2 regions of the Brevibacillus brevis NBRC 100599 genome follow, and region 2 is predicted to be linked to the other one. Evidence: riboswitches for the same ligand, from Rfam matches in the RefSeq annotation. Region 2 holds a riboswitch; the other holds the start of a gene.
The links. A riboswitch is a leader RNA that binds a small molecule or an ion and turns the genes downstream of it on or off. The one in region 2 is predicted to bind thiamine pyrophosphate.
Positions count from the first base shown of each region.

Region 1: it holds a riboswitch for thiamine pyrophosphate, as region 2 does, so the genes downstream of both, thiS (sulfur carrier protein ThiS) here and thiC (phosphomethylpyrimidine synthase ThiC) in region 2, are expected to answer to the same signal.

Region 1 is NC_012491.1:3,284,160-3,293,633, forward strand. It holds gene BBR47_RS15665 (ABC transporter ATP-binding protein) at 1-63, opposite strand, end outside; gene tenA (thiaminase II) at 48-728, opposite strand; gene BBR47_RS15675 (acetylornithine deacetylase) at 736-2,031, opposite strand; gene BBR47_RS15680 (thiazole synthase) at 2,024-2,797, opposite strand; gene thiS (sulfur carrier protein ThiS) at 2,803-3,006, opposite strand; TPP riboswitch at 3,205-3,315, opposite strand; gene BBR47_RS15690 (kinase-associated lipoprotein B) at 3,357-3,740, opposite strand; gene BBR47_RS15695 (alanyl-tRNA editing protein) at 3,774-4,985, opposite strand; gene BBR47_RS15700 (hypothetical protein) at 5,067-5,294, opposite strand; gene BBR47_RS15705 (LysM peptidoglycan-binding domain-containing protein) at 5,391-6,674, opposite strand; gene BBR47_RS15710 (thioredoxin family protein) at 6,739-7,047, opposite strand; gene BBR47_RS31590 (hypothetical protein) at 7,251-7,928, shown strand; gene BBR47_RS31595 (DUF6080 domain-containing protein) at 7,904-8,377, shown strand; gene BBR47_RS15720 (LysE family translocator) at 8,434-9,063, shown strand; gene BBR47_RS15725 (NAD(P)-dependent oxidoreductase) at 9,157-9,474, opposite strand, start outside.
Region 2 is NC_012491.1:3,820,061-3,829,534, forward strand. It holds gene BBR47_RS18250 (Ku protein) at 49-1,008, shown strand; gene BBR47_RS18255 (cation diffusion facilitator family transporter) at 1,070-1,951, opposite strand; TPP riboswitch at 2,198-2,310, shown strand; gene thiC (phosphomethylpyrimidine synthase ThiC) at 2,458-4,212, shown strand; gene BBR47_RS31325 (hypothetical protein) at 4,228-4,398, shown strand; gene BBR47_RS18265 (DUF1904 family protein) at 4,448-4,777, opposite strand; gene BBR47_RS18270 (RNA ligase family protein) at 5,218-6,153, opposite strand; gene BBR47_RS18275 (serine hydrolase domain-containing protein) at 6,477-7,649, opposite strand; gene BBR47_RS18280 (VanZ family protein) at 8,125-9,036, opposite strand.

The sequences.
Region 1 (9,474 bases), 540 kb from region 2:
ATCGAGAATCTGCCTGTCGCCATACGAAAAGCTGACGTCGGCGAAAGCTAGTTGTTCTCCCACGGCCACATTTCCTCTCTGTAGGACATGTCCCAGAACATGTACTCCATTTTGGAGGTGTTGACAAAATACTCCTCCAGCTTGGCCAGCTCTTGCTCACTCTTACCTTCTGCCAATTGATTCATGATATCAATCAGCCAGATCGCCAACTGCCCAAATTCATCGGAACTGTACATACGTACCCATTCGCCGTACAGTTCGTGATCCAGTGCCCCTTCTACTTGTGCCAAGCGCTTGCCGATTTCCCAATAGCTCCAAGTGCATGGAAGTAGTGCACTCACCAATTCCGCCAACGACCCTTGATGAGCAACACGCAGCATGTAGCTGGTGTATCCCAGCATCACAAACGAAGACTCTGTCGCTTCCAGCTCCTCACGAGAGATACCAAAGCGCTCAGCATATTGGCGATGCAGCTCCATCTCTGTGTTCAGAGTCGATTCTTGCAAAGCAGCGAATCTGGCGCTTGTTTCCAGATCGTACGCCTTCACACTCGCAATCGCGAACATTTTCGCGTAATCAATCAGGTAGATGTAGTCTTGTTTCATGTAATATTTGAATGCACCGACAGGCAGGCTGCCATCTCCAAGTCCCGTGACGAAAGGATGTTGATGAACACGCTCCCAGATCGGGGCTACACTTTTTCTCAGACGATCAGTAAAGGTTGTCATGCGATACTCACTCCTTCGCTTCCTTTTGGGTATTGCACCAGGTGGCAATAAAGCGGGCCATGATCTGGGCAAAATGAACAAGCTGGTCAGAATCAATTGATTCATCGACGGCATGAGCATGCGTGAGCTCACCAGGCCCGAATAGGACAGCCGGAATGCCTGCATGCGCAAACCAGCCTGCATCGGTCACCGTAGGCGACATGTTAACGATAGGTGTTTGATGCATGTGACTTTCATATGCGGATTGCAGCGTTACCAACCCCGGATGCTTCGTATCCAACTCCAGTGAAGGGAAGATTTCACCGCGCTCCTCAATCATCGAACGTCCACCCCAGCGGAATGTTGGAGGATTGTCTCTCAGCCAAAGATCTGCGGCAGCCGCACGCCCGACGTGATCCTCGATCTCTCGAATAATCTCTTCGTAGGATTCGTTCGGATAAAAATGAACGGTAATCCATAGGGCGCAACGGTCTGCGATGAACGCAGCGTGCCGGCCTCCCTCGATGACTGCAGGATTGATCGTATTGCTGCCTGGCGGGAATCCGGGATAAGACTTCATGACAGCCCAGTCCCGCTCCAGCTCCTGTAGTGCGGTGATCACCTTCGTCATTTTTTCAATGGCAGAAGCTCCCCGGACGCGTCCGCCTGCATGAATGGTCTGTGCACGCATTCCGTCATGCAGCGTCGTCGGACTTTCAATCGTGATCCAGCCTGTAATGACCCCGCCCTGCCCTTGCATCTGCAGATTGCTCGTGTCCACTACAACGGCGTAGTCAGCCTGATAGCCACGCTCGATAGCGACCAATGTCCCCGCTTCACCCGCTTCTTCTCCGATGACGGATTGAAAGAGCAGATCTCCCTGGAGCTCCACTCCGTGTTCGCGCAGCATTTGGATCGCAAACAAGCTTGCTGCGAGTCCGCCTTTCATATCCGCAACTCCACGGCCGTACAAGCGCCCATCCTTGCCGTGTGTCAAAGCAAAAGGTGGATAGGTCCACCCGGTGTCATCACCGACTTCAGCCACGTCGATATGCCCGTTGACGATCAAGCTGTTTGCGTAGGTTGAGGCACTCCCTGATAACCGACCGACAATATTGTCGTCTCCCGGATATACCGTCCAGCGATCTACCTCGAATCCCATCGCTTGCAGCCTGTCGGCGATTGCTCCTTGTGCGGCATCGCTATTTCGCGCGGGAGGACTCACAGTCGGATGAGAAACGAGCTCTGCCAATAAAGCGAACAGCTCTTCTTTGCGGCTGGCGATCGATTCTACCGCTTCTGTCAGTCGATCCACGCTACTCAATCATCCCTTCGACCGGGCTGCTCGCGGACGCGTAACGCTTTTTCGCGATACGACCTGCCAAGAAGCCTTTGCGACCTGCTTCCACGCCGAGCTTCATCGCTTCTGCCATCAGAACTGGATTGTCAGCGAGAGCGACGGCTGTATTCAACAAGACACCATCAGCACCCAGCTCCATCGCTTTCGCGCAGTCTGCCGGCGAGCCAATTCCTGCATCTACGATAATCGGTACTTTGGCATCCTCAATGATAAAGCGGAGGTTGTTTTCGTTGACAATCCCTTGTCCGGAACCAATCGGCGACGCTCCTGGCATAACCGCATGTACGCCAACCTCTTGCAGTCGTCTGGCAAGAATCGGGTCGTCATTGGTGTAGGTCAGCACGATAAAGCCTTCTTCCACCAAGATTTTCGAAGCCTCGAGCGTGCCAATCGGGTCAGGGAGAAGTGTTTTCGGGTCTCCAATAACCTCGACCTTGATCATGTCACACAGCCCAGATGCTTTAGCCAAACGGGCAATGCGCACTGCTTCTTCTGCTGTATAGGCACCTGCTGTGTTTGGTAGCAGGGTGAATTTTTTCAAATCCAGTTGTTCCAAAAAGTTCGGTTCTTGCGGATTTTCCAAATTTAAGCGACGAATCGCAAAGGTCAAAATTTCTGCTTCCGACACCTCTACCGCTTTCCCCTGTGTATCCAAATCAGCGAATTTACCTGTCCCGAGAAGCAAGCGGGAGCGAAACTCGTACGATCCAATTTTCAATGTATCCATCATGATGATCATCCTCCTCCAACAAAATGAACGATTTCTATGCGATCTCCGTCTGCAATCGGTGTTTGCTCGTACGCTGAGCGATCAATAATTTCACCATTTCGCTCAACGACGACAATCTTCTCTTGCAGGGAATAAGAAGCGAGCAAAGCCCGCACTGTCGTGATCTCTTCCGCCAACTCTACTTTTTTCCCATTCAGCTGAACAATCATGGATTACCTCCTTCTACTGGAAAAAAACGGCTTCTCCCGCCTGCCTGAGTCGATTCAGACAAACAGAAGAAGCCGTATACCCATCCCATCTCCCCGGACGAATGGCATAAAAAAACCATCCGCCTCGGATGGTTGAGTGTCATCTTATCATACATGCGCACAAACAAGCATAGTTCCGCTCGGATGCGACACGTGATACTGATTCCAAATACCTCTTCCTCCGCTGGCATGACCCAGGTCAGGTTCAACGGTCAGTAACACACTCGTCACAATCTCAGCCAACGTTGCTTGGCCCCCGTTTGGTAGTAAAGCTATGCAATTATTGTACATTCGAGTACTACAGTACCACTCTATTTCGTGTTTGTAAAGGCTTCCTTGTGCATCTTTTCCAGCTCAACGAGACAACGTTCTGCCCAAGCTGCCATTTTCGAAAGCTTTTCCATTTCTCTCTCCATCGCTTGTCGGACAGATTCCTTGTAGTCTGGAATCGCTCCATTATAGCGAATGAGCCCTTGGACAGGCGTCATGAATTTTTCCATGTACGACAGTGCTGGACGCTGGTGAAACAGCGGCACATCTACTTCGTAGGAAGAATGCAAATCTCCTTGCGTCGGGAATTTGGTAACTGCCAGCACCTTAACCAGCAGCTTCGAATCGTGGATTTCCAATACTTCTGCAATATATTCACCCGTTCGCTGCGCAACGCGAACGATATCTCCCGGATTCCAGTTCATCGCGGTCTCCTCCATTTCTTGAATCGAATGCATTTACAACAGTGAGGCTTCCAGCAGTTTGCGTGCATGCAGTAATACTTCTTCCGCATCCACTACTGCCTGACCGCCACCCTGTGCCATGGCAGGATTTCCCCCACCTTTTCCGTTAATGATCGGCAAGGTTTCTTTCAACACTTGATTGATGGCTACGTTGACATCTTGACCACGACCAAACACGATTTGCATTTTGTCTTCGGTAGTAGCAGCCAAGAGGCAAATCGCATCTGGCGCCAGAGCAGTAGCCAGTTGTGCGAACTGCTGAAGCTGTTGAATGGTTTTGTCTGAGAAGGTACACATAATGAGGCGCGACTGACCGAGTTGGCTAGCAGTAGCTAGTTGTTGATTGACTTCTACTTCCAAGAGCTGCTTATCCACTTCTGCCAATTTTGCCTTTAAGGTGTCGCGTTCTGCAAGGAGGCGTTCTGTCTGTGCGATCAGTTCGCCTTCATTGGTAGCGAGCAGCTTCGCTGTATCACGAACGACAGCTTGCTTTTGGTTGTAGTCCCGCAAAGCTCGCCAGCCACAGATGAATTCCAGACGAATGTTTCCACGATGTCGCTCCCAGCCCAAGATCTTGATCATCCCGACTTCGCCCGTGCGCGCAGGATGTGTCCCTCCACACGGATTGTAATCAAACTCAGGAATCATCACGACACGAATATTTTCGGTCACAGTCGGCTGTTTTTTCAAGGGCAGCGTTGCCAATTCCTCGTCATCAACAAACCGTGCAAGGATGGGATGGTTTTCCAAAACAATCTGATTCGCGCGCTTTTCTACCTTTTCCCATACTTCTGTTGTCAACTCATCCAGTCGTACATCAATGGTGATGCGTTCTTTTCCCAAGTGAAAGGCAACGGTCTCCGCTTGCACAACTTCCAGGAAGGACGCGGATAAAATGTGTTGGCCAGCATGCTGCTGCATGTGATCGAAGCGGCGGTCCCAATCGATGTACCCCGTTACTTCCCCTATGCTTTCGGACAAGGGAGCCTCCAGTCGATGACGAATTTCACCGTCTACCTCTTCCACATCTACCACACGAATCTCTTCCAATACACCCAGGTCGGAAGGCTGTCCGCCTCCAGTAGGGTAAAAAGCCGTTTGATTCAGTACCACGTAAGGTGTCCCATCTTGCTCGACACCAGTTTTTGTCACCTGGGCCGAAAACGTTCTTGTATAGGCATCCTGATAATAGAGTCTGTCGTCCATCGTTACTCCTCGCTGCATGGAACCATGGTTCCAGCCTGATTCTCCCACTTGGGGGCAAAACAAAAAACGTATGTATAAAGCTTAGCCAAACAAGTGATCCATTTGTTTTTCGCGCTCTTGGCGCTCCTCTGGGCTTGCCAGGTCATACTTTTTCAATAAATGAAACAGCTCGTTTAGACGCTCTTGGCTGAGTTCGCCATTCAACTGATTTTTGAATTGACTCACACGCAACTCTGATAAATGTGGAGCTTGCTCTGCCAGTTTTTTGAGTACATCCTCATGGCTGTGATCCAATTTGCATTCTCCCATGATTTCTCCCCTTTTCCTTCCTGTCATCTTCATCATACCATGATTTTTCATTCAAAAAAAAGGCGTACAACCCGCGGTGGAATGTACGCCAGATGACTATGCACGTTTACGGACGCGAAAGTTCTCCTCGATCAACAGCCAATTTTGCGGAAATGGCAAACCGAGTTTCCAGTAGCTGACGCCCCTCAAACCGAGCTGTTTAACCAGATTGAACTTGGCTTGAATCGACCGCGCATCCTCAAACCATACCCGATGTTGCTTGCCTTGATCATCGGTGTACGTAAAAAACGGAGCCTGCGCGCGATAATCATATCGAATGACGGCATTATGCCGCGCAGCCAAAGCAATTGCCGCTTGCGGACTCAACGCTTTCGCTGTCGTCCCTCGCTCGTACGGTAAGGTCCAGTCGTATCCGTACAAATTTTGGCCCATCAAAATTTTATCAGCTGGTATTTCGGTAATGGCGTACTGCAAGACACGCCGCACCGGTCCAATCGGAGAAACTGCCATGGGAGGACCACCACTATAGCCCCATTCATACGTCATAATCACGACAAAATCGGCAAGCGCTCCTATCGCCTTGTAATCATGGGCAGAATACCATTTACCTGCTTGCACCGCACTCGTCTTCGGAGCGAGCGCAACAGACATCATCAACCCAGCCGCATGTATACGTCCCCTTGCTTTTCGCAAGAAGTTCGCGTACTCTTCTGCACCTGTTGTAGGCAAGGCTTCCAGATCAAAATGGATATCCCCCATTCCCAGCTCATGGGCGGTCGCGAGAATATTATCCAGCAATTTGTTCTGGAGTTCTTGATCGTTCAAGATGAGTGCGCCCAATTCCGTACTGAACTGACCTTTTTCCAAATTCGTCACGACCATCATAAGGAGGACTTGGTTTTCTTTTGCGATCGCTGGAAAATTGCTCAGATTTGGTCGTTGGAGGGTTCCATCCCGTTTGATGCGAAAGCTGAAAGGTGCCAAATACGTAAGATGAGGGGCAGCCCTGCGAACATCCGCTTCCATCGCGGGTGGGACAGTGCGGCGCGGTTCCACATACGCATTGAAATCAGCCGCTCGTCTAGGGCGAGGCGGGATATATAGCTTTTGCCCAACTTGTAGCGGTTTATAGGGAGAAATCCCATTGACCCGAGCAAGCTCTGCTGCGCTGATATGGTTACGCTGACCGATGGTATACAACGTATCTCCTTGTTTGACCCAATAGTAGCTTCCTACAATCGGGATCACCATCGCCTGTCCGATTGCCAGTTTATTGGGATCTGGTAATTCATTCGCCTTATCGATCGCTTCCGGCGTTGTGCCGTACGTCTCGGCGATGCTCGCTAAGGTTTGTCCTTCTTCCACCACGTGGATTTGCATACGCCTCCTCCTTCGCATTTCTTCTCTCTCTGTCATATTCATGGCGAAGGGAATAGGTGTATGTCTAGGCCAAAGGTTTCAATACATCGTATAAAAATCCAACGGACTGGATGGCATAATGCCGTGCTACCAATTCGTTTCGTTGAAAAATAAGCAAGGCGGGGACGCTGGTCACTTGCCATTGTTCTGCCAATGCAGGCGCCGTATTAATGTTAATCTGATACAGAGGAACGGTAGGCAATGCTTCTTGCATGATGCCGAGCATACGTGCTGCGAGCTTGCAGGTCCCGCACATCGGTGTATAGACAAAAAGAGCGACCGACTCTTTTTCTTGCAGGTATTGGATCAGTTCTGTTGAGGTTAGTTCTTGCAAGTCGTTCACTCCTTTCAATCTCATCGGACATGTTCATTCATGCTAGACCCACTGATTGTAGCTGTCAACAGCGTGATGCACAGGCTTCGTAAAAAATGGATAGCCAATTGAATGTAAAATTTTGGTGCAGAATTCATTATTTTTGTATAATATAGCTAAAATTCGTTACGTTAATCTCAAAAATACGTTGAGTGTGGATTGGTATGCGTTTTTTCAGCTATTTGTTTCATGATCGAAAAGATAATGTCAGAGCGTTTCTTCTATTTGCCTGTTTTTTCGTGTTTTATTTGTCGATGAATGTGCCTTTTCTCACTTATATGAATCAAAACATCGCTGTTCTTGCCCCGATCAGCCCTTTTTACGGCGTTCCATTTACGCTTAATCTGTTTAATTTTGACCCGACGCTGTACTATAGCTCTAACAACCCGACGGTGATCCATCCGTTTATCAATTTGATTTCTTTTCCTTTGGCTTATTTATCGGAATTTTTCAAGGAAAACTTCTTCTTCGCAGTGGTTCAATCGATCATGAACGCGCTCGGCGTTGTAATGGTTTACTACTACCTGCGGAAGGGATGGAATAGCTTCTATACCCCATTGCTTTTTGCCGTATTTTTCGGGACGGCCTCTTATCAAATTTTCACGGCAATGATTCCCGATTCCTATCCGTACGCGCAGTTCGTCATTCTATTATCGGTACTTTACACGCAGTACAGCCGTGCGGAAAAGAAATTGGCTGTGTGGCCCAACGCTTCATTCGCCCTCGTCAACTTTGGTGTCACCTCAAAGCGATTCATACCGGAGGGTTCATCTACACGGCTCCGTTCTCGTTTTGCAAGCATTGGAAAGCTCTGTATATGCTCGTTATCAGTCCTGTACTGACCCCAGACATCACGCTCGTCGATCCAAAACCGGGGATGGTCGCATTCGCTACGAACCTCACGCTGCCGTATCCATGGTATGTGCATGTCATCGGCTTGACGCTGATCACTCTGGCTATACTCGGTTTCATCAAAGGGATTCGTACACAAGAAGCCTGGTCGCTCGCCGCTTATATCGGGTTTGCTTTCGTGCTGCACATTGTAATAGGGTTCGGACTCGCCACGTTTACATACGATTTGTACTTGTATGCCGGACATTACTTCTTCGCCTTTTTCCTGCTCGCCGCGCGGTTCATCATGCATCTTCGCCATGTGAATGTAAAAAAGACATTACTCGGTCTTATCCTATTGTTCGTCATTGTGACGTTGGGCAACAATGTCGTGAAGCACGATGAGGCTTTGCATGTGATTGAACGGTCTTATGCACAAATGAATAAAGCGAGTAAGTAAATGAGAAGCTGCTTCATGAAAAAATGTTATCAAAAACTGGACGTGAGATATGCAAAGTGGTGAGTTTTGGTACTTTTATTGCCTTTCTATTTGTTTCGCTCGGTATGGTTTGTTCTCCTGGCCCTAACATGATTTACCTCATTTCCCGGACGATTTCACAAGGTCGCAGAGCTGGAGTCATCTCACTTCTTGGTGTCATACTTGGATTCGTGATTTACATGATCGCCACTATGCTCGGTCTCTCTGCTCTTTTCATAACGGTTCCGTTCGTTTACGAATCAGTCAAGTGGGTCGGAGCTGTCTACCTGCTTTGGCTCGCTTGGAATGCAGTAAAACCGGGTGCGACTTCCATTCTCAAGCCTGATACTCTTTCTATTGAACCACCGAAAAAGTTATTTCTAATGGGATTGATGACAAATCTACTGAACCCCAAAATTGCTATTTTGTATGTTTCACTCTTGCCTCAGTTTGTAGATCCTGCGCGGGGTTCGGTGCTCCTGCAAAGTGCTGCTTTAGGTCTCACACAAATAGTGGTCAGCTTTACGATTAACCTGCTTATTGTTCTTGTAGCAAGCAGAGTTGCTGTCTGGTTTGGTACACGACCCACATGGCTACGGGTGCAGCGTTGGCTAATGGCAAGTGTCTTGACAGGTCTTGCTGCTAGTCTTGCTTTCGATCGCAGATAGTGGTCCATACTTTCAGTGAATAGCAACCTACAAAAAAGTAGACTACAAGCAATCGTTGCCGTAGTCTACTTTCTCTTTCGTCAAACTCAACGCTTAACGCGCAATCGTTGTCTGAGCCAGCTCTTCGGTCACGGTACAGACCGCACTCGAATCCCAGCTACCTTTGCCTTGTGCTTTGGCTGCCTCATACATTTGTGCAACCGTTCCTCCAACGAGTACAGGAACTTGCTGTTCACGTGCGGTTTGCGCATAGAGCTGCAAATCTTTGTGCATATGATCCAAGGAGAAGACTGTATTTTCATACGTACCGTACAAGATGTTAGGTCCAAAAACGGAGAGCACACGATTGTGGGCAGAGCCTTTATCCATGACGGCTGCCAGCTTGTGTGGATCAACGCCAGCTTTTGCTCC
Region 2 (9,474 bases):
TAAGCGGATACAGATACTAAACAAAATAACTGTGAAGGAGGTATCCGCATGCATACGGTGTGGAAGGGCTCAATCAGCTTCGGCCTCGTCAATATACCTGTTCGTATGTTTACTGCAACGGAAGAGCGCGATATTCGCTTTCGTCAACTGCATAAAGAGTGCAATACCCCGATCAAGTACACGAAAATGTGCCCGCACTGTCAACGCGAGGTCGATACGAGCGAAATCGTCCGTGGCTTCGAATACGAAAAAGGACATTTTGTCATGATCGACGATGACGATCTGGAAGCCATTACGCCAGAAACACGCAGAGCCATTGAAATTATCGACTTCGTAGACTTGTCGGAGGTCGATCCCGTTTATTTTCATAAGAGCTATTTCCTATCTCCACAGGACACTGGCGAAAAAGCATACGCCTTGCTGCGATCGGCTATGGAACAGACAGGAAAAATCGGCGTTGCACAGGTGACGATGCGCAATCGGCAAAGCCTGGCCGTTATCCGACTGTATGAACATTGCATCATGCTGGAGACGATCTTCTATCCAGATGAGGTACGTCCCGTCAGTCAAGTACCTGCCTTGCCTGAAGCCACTGTACAGTTGGCCGAAAACGAACTGAAGATGGCAACTGAGCTCATTAGCAATATGACGATCCCTTTTGATCCGGCAAAATATACGGATGAATATCGATCCGATCTGCAAAAACTGATTGAGAAAAAATTGGAGGGTCAGGAGATCGCCACTGCACCTACCGTGGCAAGAACCAATGTTATCGATCTCATGCAGGCCCTAAAAGAAAGCTTGGAATCTACAGCTGGTCAAGCCGCTATGCCCATCAAAATCGAGCCCGAACCAACTCCGTCAAAGCCTGCGCGAAAACGTACCACCGCTGCCTCCTCGTCCGAAAAAGAGCAGGCATCGAAAAAGGCGGCACCAGCCAGTCTGAAAAAGACTACGACTACTTCTACAACCAAAACACTCCGCAAAAAGAAGGCTACTTCTGGTTAGCTGCACACACAAAAAAACCTGCCCACACTGGACAGGTTTTTTTGTATTCCCATGACGAAATCTAGCTAGGCGCCATTTTTCTACACGGTTCAATATGGATATGAACGGCGTTAATGCGGTGAATCTTGCGCATCTGTTCTTCAATTTTTTCGGTGATGGTGTGACTCTCCACCACATTCAGACCGGGATCTACATGGATCACAACATCAACCAGCACGCTGCTCCCATGGTAGCGAGCTTTGATGTCACTGATATCCCTTACCCCTGAAATCGAGGAAATCGTAGCCCGCAGGTCCGCAAGGTCGCTCTCGTCAAACCCATCTGTCAAACGGTGGGTTGCTTCCCTGAAAATGTCCCACGCAGTCTTCAAAATGATGAGACCAACAACAAAAGCAGCTAACGGATCGAGCCAATGCAATTGAAACTGTGCGCCAGCCACCCCGATAAACGTCCCGATACTGACGAATGCGTCTGAACGGTTGTCAGCCGCTGCTGCATCTAGTGCTTGGCTGTTTGTTTTGATAGCGAGCTTTTTATTGTAGCGATAGACAAAAAGCATAATGACCGCAGTCGCAAGTGCTGTCCACCCTGCCAACAGGTCAGGAGCCGAATTTTTCGGGTCAAACAAGGATGGTACAGCATTCGTAATAACCTGAACTCCGACAAATAGCATAATAAATGATGCGACAAGTGCTGAAATCGTCTCCGCCCGGAAATGGCCATACGGGTGATCATTATCAGGTGGTTTCCTTGCAATACGCAGCCCGATCAAAACAGCAATCGATGCGACAACATCTGTTGAGTTGTTAAGACCGTCGGCCATTAAAGCTTCTGACGCAGTGACATACGCAACTCCTATTTTTAATACAGAGCAGAAAATGTAGGCGAAAATACTCACCCACGCTCCACGTTCTCCTTGTTTTAGATCCGAATAAACATCCATACCTCATCACCTCAAAATACTTCTCCATCCTGCTTCGACAGCGATGAATATCAAAGCGCTGGAAGCAGTTGCTTTTTTTCGAACTTCATCGTAACAGATCGGAATCATGTGGGTCTACAGAAACAGTTTTAGTCCGATTCACGAGAATAGGGGGGAGGAAAATGTGTTGCACACCTGCAATTTCCTGCTGGAAAATTTCCCTTGAATTTAAATGGACTTCCCGTTATCCTATTCTTGCAATCCAAAATAAAAAAGCACGGGAGCTTGGGATTCACCAGGCTGAGAGGATGGTACTGTGCCATCGACCGTTGAACCTGAACTGGGTAATGCCAGCGGAGGAATGTCATATACGACACGAAAAGACGCGCGTATCTTTAGGATACCCGTTTCTTCTCTACTCTCGCGTTGGCGTCGCATATTGTTTATGCGGCGCTTTTTCGCGGAAGTTTCTTTCGCCTCCCTAAACGGTTCTCACTTTCGTGCAGCCAAAACAAGGAGGTTTTTTTATGTCATTGGTGTCATCTTTTCCAGGCAGTCGCAAAGTATACGAAACAGGTAGTCGTGCGGACATCCGTGTCCCGATGCGCGAGATTTCCCTTCATCCTACCGAAGGATTGTCTGGCTCCACACCCAATCCTCCTCTTCGCGTGTACGATACGAGTGGCGAGTATACCGCAGCGGGTTACGTTCCTGACATTCAAGCCGGACTGCCCTCCATTCGCCATCAGTGGATCGATGAGCGAAATGATGCGGAAACGTATGTCGGTCGCGAACCACAACTAGTCGACGACGGAATCCGAAACGAAGAAAAGGCTGCCACCCTCCCCACTTTCCCTCGAGAGGACTACAAACCAAAACGGGCAAAGCCAGGCAAAAATGTTACCCAGCTTCATTATGCCCGAAAAAATATCATCACACCGGAAATGGAATACGTTGCCATTCGCGAGGGTGTCTCCCCTGAATTTGTACGGGCAGAAATCGCCGCTGGACGTGCGATCCTTCCTTCTAACGTCAATCATCCGGAAAGCGAGCCGATGATCATTGGCCGCAACTTTCATGTGAAAATCAATGCCAACATCGGAACGTCTGCCGTCAGCTCTTCGATGGAAGAAGAGGTCGAAAAAATGATTTGGTCTGTTCGTTGGGGTGCCGACACCATTATGGACCTCTCGACGGGAAAACATATACATACCACGCGGGAGTGGATTATCCGCAACAGCCCCGTTCCAGTCGGAACTGTCCCGATTTATCAAGCACTTGAAAAAGTAAATGGGAAAGCCGAGGATTTGACATGGGAGGTTTACCGAGACACCTTGATTGAGCAGGCGGAACAAGGCGTCGATTACTTCACGATTCATGCTGGCGTTCTTTTGCGCTACATCCCCATGACGGCTAAGCGTGTTACCGGTATCGTCTCTCGCGGCGGGTCCATTTTGGCCGCATGGTGCCTGGCCCATCATGAGGAAAACTTTTTGTATACGCATTTCGCTGAAATTTGTGAAATTCTGAAGGCCTATGACATTTGTGTATCCCTCGGGGATGGACTGCGTCCTGGCTCTATCGCGGATGCGAATGACGAGGCACAGTTCGCGGAGCTTGAAACATTGGGAGAACTCACAAAAATTGCGTGGGAACACGACGTACAGGTCATGATTGAAGGCCCCGGTCACGTCCCTATGCATCTTATTCGCGAAAATATGGATAAACAGTTATCTATTTGCCATGAAGCCCCTTTTTACACACTTGGACCACTCACGACAGACATTGCACCTGGCTATGACCACATTACTTCAGCGATTGGCGCTGCCATGATTGGATGGTTCGGAACAGCGATGCTCTGCTACGTAACGCCCAAGGAGCATCTCGGCCTTCCTAATAAAGAGGATGTTCGCAACGGTTTAATCGCATACAAAATCGCAGCGCATGCCGCTGATCTCGCAAAAGGACATCCGCGGGCAAAACAGCGAGACGACGCTTTATCCAAAGCTCGTTTTGATTTTCGCTGGAACGATCAATTCAATTTGTCCCTGGACCCAGAGCGCGCCCGCGAATATCACGATGAAACGTTGCCAGCAGAAGCCGCCAAATCCGCCCATTTTTGTTCCATGTGCGGGCCTAAATTTTGTAGCATTAAAATATCCCACGACATTCGTCACATTGCTAATGAACAAGGATCTGCCCAAGATCCCGCCATTCTTGCAGGGATGCAGGAAAAATCGCGTGAGTTCCGCGAACAAGGAAGCCGTTTGTACCAGTCGTAATCAAGGGGGATGCATATGGAGGAAGCCAGTCGTTTACGCGAAAAGATCATTCGACTAGAGGCTGAGCTAGAGCAATTTAAACAACAATTGCGACTCATTCAACAAGACTGCAGCCACGTCTATATCGAAACTCCACTTACGCGAACATGCTCCAAGTGCCTGCAATCCGAAAGCCTCTATTATTAATAGAAAAAGGTCGAAATCCTTTCCGGAGGATCTCGACCTTTTTTCTTGCTTATTTCGCTGTACCGACCTGCAACGGAAGTCCTTCCTTATAATAGAGAGTAGGCGATAGCAGGATGAAGAAAATATGGACATGCAAAAAGCCTTGCTTCTTCAAAATGCCGTGTACGGCGCTTGCAATCGCATCATGTTGCCTTTGTTCACGGGGAAACATCATGATCTCTACAGACAAAGGACTGTTTGTCAATTGCTCTACCTGAAGCAGCTCCAATTTCACCTTTTCCTGAGCTACTTCAGCATTTTTGGAAAACTCTTCTATAAGAATCTGGGAAATGGGCTCTATGTCTTGCTTCGCAAAGCCTTTAAACCGAAGAAACGGCAAGTCAATTCCTTCTTTCGTAAATAAGTTCGCACAGTCATTATAAACAAGTCTCTAATTGTATATCAATGAAAAAAGGATTAAAGAAAGTGAACAACAAACATTCGCAACTGGAGCAAGAGACGCTAAGAGGGCCATATCAGAGAGCAGCTCCCTTCCCATGAGGTGTGGTGGACGTACCACGGAAGGAGGAAGCAGCTCAACCAGATACAGCCCAAATCCGCTTAACCGATCAGTTCTTTATACAGAGTAGTATAGCTTGAATTCAATACTTAATCAATAAAAAAGTTTCGTAAAATTCCAACAAGAATCCATCCACTCACACCGAATGATCGCCCGGTGAATTTTCAACTTTCGGAATCAAAGGATGATTTCGTGGAAAAACATCCCACTATTTAAGATGAGGGATGTTTTTTATGTTCTATTTGTTGCACCATGAGAATCTACTCCAAGACACAGTAATCAACAGGTATATCAACAACTGCTTGAATACTCGGTTGCCGTAACGTATAGCCTTCTGTCCACTCCGCAAATTGTACCTTAACCGTGACACTTGGTCTCAGCCACACAGCACCCTTGAACCTTGCTGGGGTATTTGCAAAGGGCCTATCATTTTGTATCAAAGGTACAATCTTTTCCGTCAGAGTCACCCAGTCATTTCGAGTTAATTTACCTGTTCCTGCGTGGCCTATATAAAATAAGCGCCCTTGGGGATCATACAGCCCTAACAAGAGAGAATTCACAACGTTATCACGCAGCGTAACTCCCCCGACTACAGCTATGGTGTCACGATAGTATTTTTTCTTTTGCCACTGTTTCTCTTTCCCACCAATGACGTATTTACTGTTTAGATTCTTCATAACAATGCCTTCCATACCATGCTGTTTGATGACCTCATACATAGCGTTTCCATCATCATGACCTTCAACTAATTGTACATGGTCGTTGGGAATAATGATTTCTGATAATAAGTTGAGACGCTCTCTCAATGTAAGATCGATTACCCACTCATTATTTGTAAATAGGACATCAAATATCATGTAGGTAATGGGGACAGCCTTCTGTGCCTGGCTGACTTTCTCCAATCGTCTAATCCCATCCCGACGCATCACTTCATGAAAGGACGGTTTTCCGTCAGCTCCTAGTGCAATCACTTCTCCATCTAAGATCACCGAGCGAGCCTTACAATATGTCTGTATGTCAGCTAACTCTGGGTATTGGTGAGTCCGCTCATTTATTCTCCGATTGTATAAATGAGTCCTTTGACCATCAAAGTAAGTTAGGATTCGAACTCCATCCCATTTAACTTGGGCGATCCAGTCGTCCCCCTGGGGTATTACCTCACAGCTAATTGGCTCCATAGGTATAATTGGATTCATTTTTCACCTCAGAAAAGGGAAATGTAGTATTATCTTATACTCTTCTTTATGGGAGTTTTTGTTGTTATTCATACCATCCTGTCACCCACTATTTATTTGCTCTTTTCACATCATAAAAAAAATCTCCCACCCTTTCGAAAGGTGAGAGTTTACATTGAATATAATAGATACGTGTGGTGATACCCCTTTTAATAATTATCGTTAGCTGTATGCATCTCTATCCCATAGTTTCTAAAACCGCTCGCTAGATATCCCCCTTGAACCAGAAAGGTAGATGTGTAACTATAAAAACGATAACAAAATTTATCAGTTTTCCTTTTTGCCTACTTACTAAATTCAGCAAGTAAAATATTTTTAAAAGGATCAGGATTGTCAGCTTTTCCTAAGCTGTTCAAATTGACGGCTATCGTATGCTTACCTCCAAGTGTACCTCCAGCAAAAGTGCTAAACCCTGGAATGCCACCTGAGTGTCCCCATATCGAGACACCGTTTGGAAGCTTCGTTTCATAGATTCCAAGGCCATATCCGATGATTTCAGCACTTCCTGTAGGAACTGTCGTAAACATTTGTTTTAGTTGCTGTTCCTTCAGTAATTTGCCACTAAGTAAGGAAGAGAAGAATTTGTTTAAGTCGTCAGCAGTAGAAATCATATCTCCAGCCGAGCTACCTATACTTGGGTTATAATAAGTAACGTCTATTAGCTCAATTGCTCCGTTTGGTTGGAAATATCCACGGGCATGGTTGGTGCCTGGAATAACGCTTGAATTGCCAGGTAGAAATGTATTCGACAATTCAAGGGGTTCAATAATCCGATTTTCAATCTCTTCCGCATAGCTGTTTCCGGTTACTTTTTCAATAAGGATACCCAGTAATACGTATCCTGTGTTTGAATAAGACCAGCCCTTTCCTGGGGCAAAGTCTGGGGGCAGCGAAAGTCCCAACTTCACTAGTTCTTCAGCAGTAAACGATTTTTTTGTATTTTTAAAGAAATCAGCTTCTTCTGACCTTGAGTATTCGGCGATACCACTTGTATGATTCAATAACTGCCGGATAGTAATCTGTTTAGCATCATATCCGTTTCCTTGAATGACACCAGGCAACCAATTTTCGATGGAGTCGTCTAGATTCAGGCGGTTTTCTGCAGCTAATTGAAGTACAACCGTTGCGGTGAACGTCTTCGTCACGCTGGCAATACGAAAGCGAAAATCTGTTTTCATTGGTTTCTTGGTGCTCAGATTCGCTACCCCAGCAGCATAACCCCACGTTTTTCCACCCTCAGAAGCTTTAGCAAGTATCCCCGGGAATCCAAAATGCAATGTATCCCGCATTGCTTGTTTGACGGAATTACGATCTCGTTGAATACTTTTGTCTGCCGAACTAGATACATTTTCCGTGGACTCTGCTTTTACAATTGCGGTTGGTGTTGTGTATAACAGGGAACTTCCAGCTATTAAAAGGGCAAGACTTGCAAATGTAATTTGACTACGTGTTTTCATAAGGCATTCCTCTCCTCTATTCATATTGTATGAGTGGGTGGTTGCATGCTTGTTGTTTCGAACTAACTACACAGCTATCATCTTCACCAAAGACAAAAGGGCAACATGGAATTCGCAATTTGTTTTTCACATAAATATATCTTATCTAGCCCCCCTTTCACTCTTCTTTATATTTTTATCCTATACAATGAAAATTTCTTTTTTCTTATCCATACCTTACAAAATTCTTACGTTCAAAATAGGATAGTAGAATGGATACCGATAAAATTCGTTGAGGGGTTAAACTGATAATAAAAAAGACGCGTTTCTCGCGTCCGGTGCTTACTCTTCGTATGTGGGAATCCAGAATTCCTTCCCCTCATTTTCAATGATAATACACAAATCCCCGTTTAGTGTTTCTCTAATTTCCTTGATCTTTTCTAAAAAGCGGTCAATAGAATTACTCACTCTGCGCTCACACAGGATGTACTGTTCCTTACTCCCACCAATGTTGCATTCCACGGATTCCAACATCCCACAGCTTAGCGTTTCCGGAAACGATAATGGTAATTTCGTTTACCTCGTTAAAAGGCATCTCCCTTAAAGCTTCTGCCCCTTGATAGGATTGTTCGTTTAACTGAGCTATTTCTTGTCCATCTACGATGATTTTGGCTTCACCCTTTGAGCCCCCATTGTCGGGAATGCCGAAATAGAAAGAAAGCCAGACATTTTTTTGGTTCCCCAGAATATAGTGGTACGTTTTGGTTGATTCCCCTTCACTGCTATACACGTTCATTTTCGGCTCTATTTGCTCACCTGCTACCGAAAAGCTTGGGAGATTCTCAGTCATCGGTGTAGTTCCTGTCATTTCTTTGACAACCGTTAATGATTGAACGGGGCCTTCTCTTTTTTTGAGGATTTCAGAGACAACCATGACTCCAAATACAAGTACAACAATAGTTAGAGCCGAAGCCATGAGCTTTTTATAAGAAAGGTTTGAAGAAAATCCAACTCGATAGGCAACATAACCAATCGCTGCACCTATTGTATTGGATATCACATCATTTACATCAAAGCTACCTAGATAGGTTAGGGCCTGAACTGTTTCTAGAACAAAAATCGTTAAGACAAACAAGGATATGAACTTCCCAAATCTTACACGATACAACAGGGGAAATAATATTCCAAAAGGGATGAAAGCAGCAACGTTTCCGAAATCAACAATCCATGAATAAGTTAGTTCTGGAAATGTAAGTGGTACTCCCTCTGGAACAAGTATAAAGGTGTATCCATCTACACTAGTTGCACCGTCGAGCCTGTTAAACGCAAAGAACATAAAAAATAAAATTAAAATTGTATAGCATATGGTCCCAACTAAGATGATTTTCCGTGATTTCGTTTCCATCATTTCAATCTCCTTAAAGCTATTTTTTTCTGAATGATTTTACTTTGAATTGATACGTTTAACACAAAAAAGCGTTAGGTTTCTGTTGTAAATTGATCTATTTTTCGTTAAAAAAGAATAACACAGGATTTGCACTATTCTTCATCAACCTCAATCTCGTCTAATTCATCTAAGATTCCGGCAAGCATTTATTCTTCCGCTTCAAAAGGCTCCCCATTAATATCTAAAGTTTTTTCCTTATACTGTTCATTCCATGGGACACCACAGGCTGCTGCGTATCTTTTGGGATCGTAGGGGATACCAACTTTTAGGACACTGTGGATAATTTTTGCAACCTTACCACACATATGTCCAATGGCTTTCCTCTTGGGCATTTGGTCTTCTACAGTCTCTCGTAGTATGCCGTAAAGACATTATATGCAAAGAGAGTAGCTGAAGTTA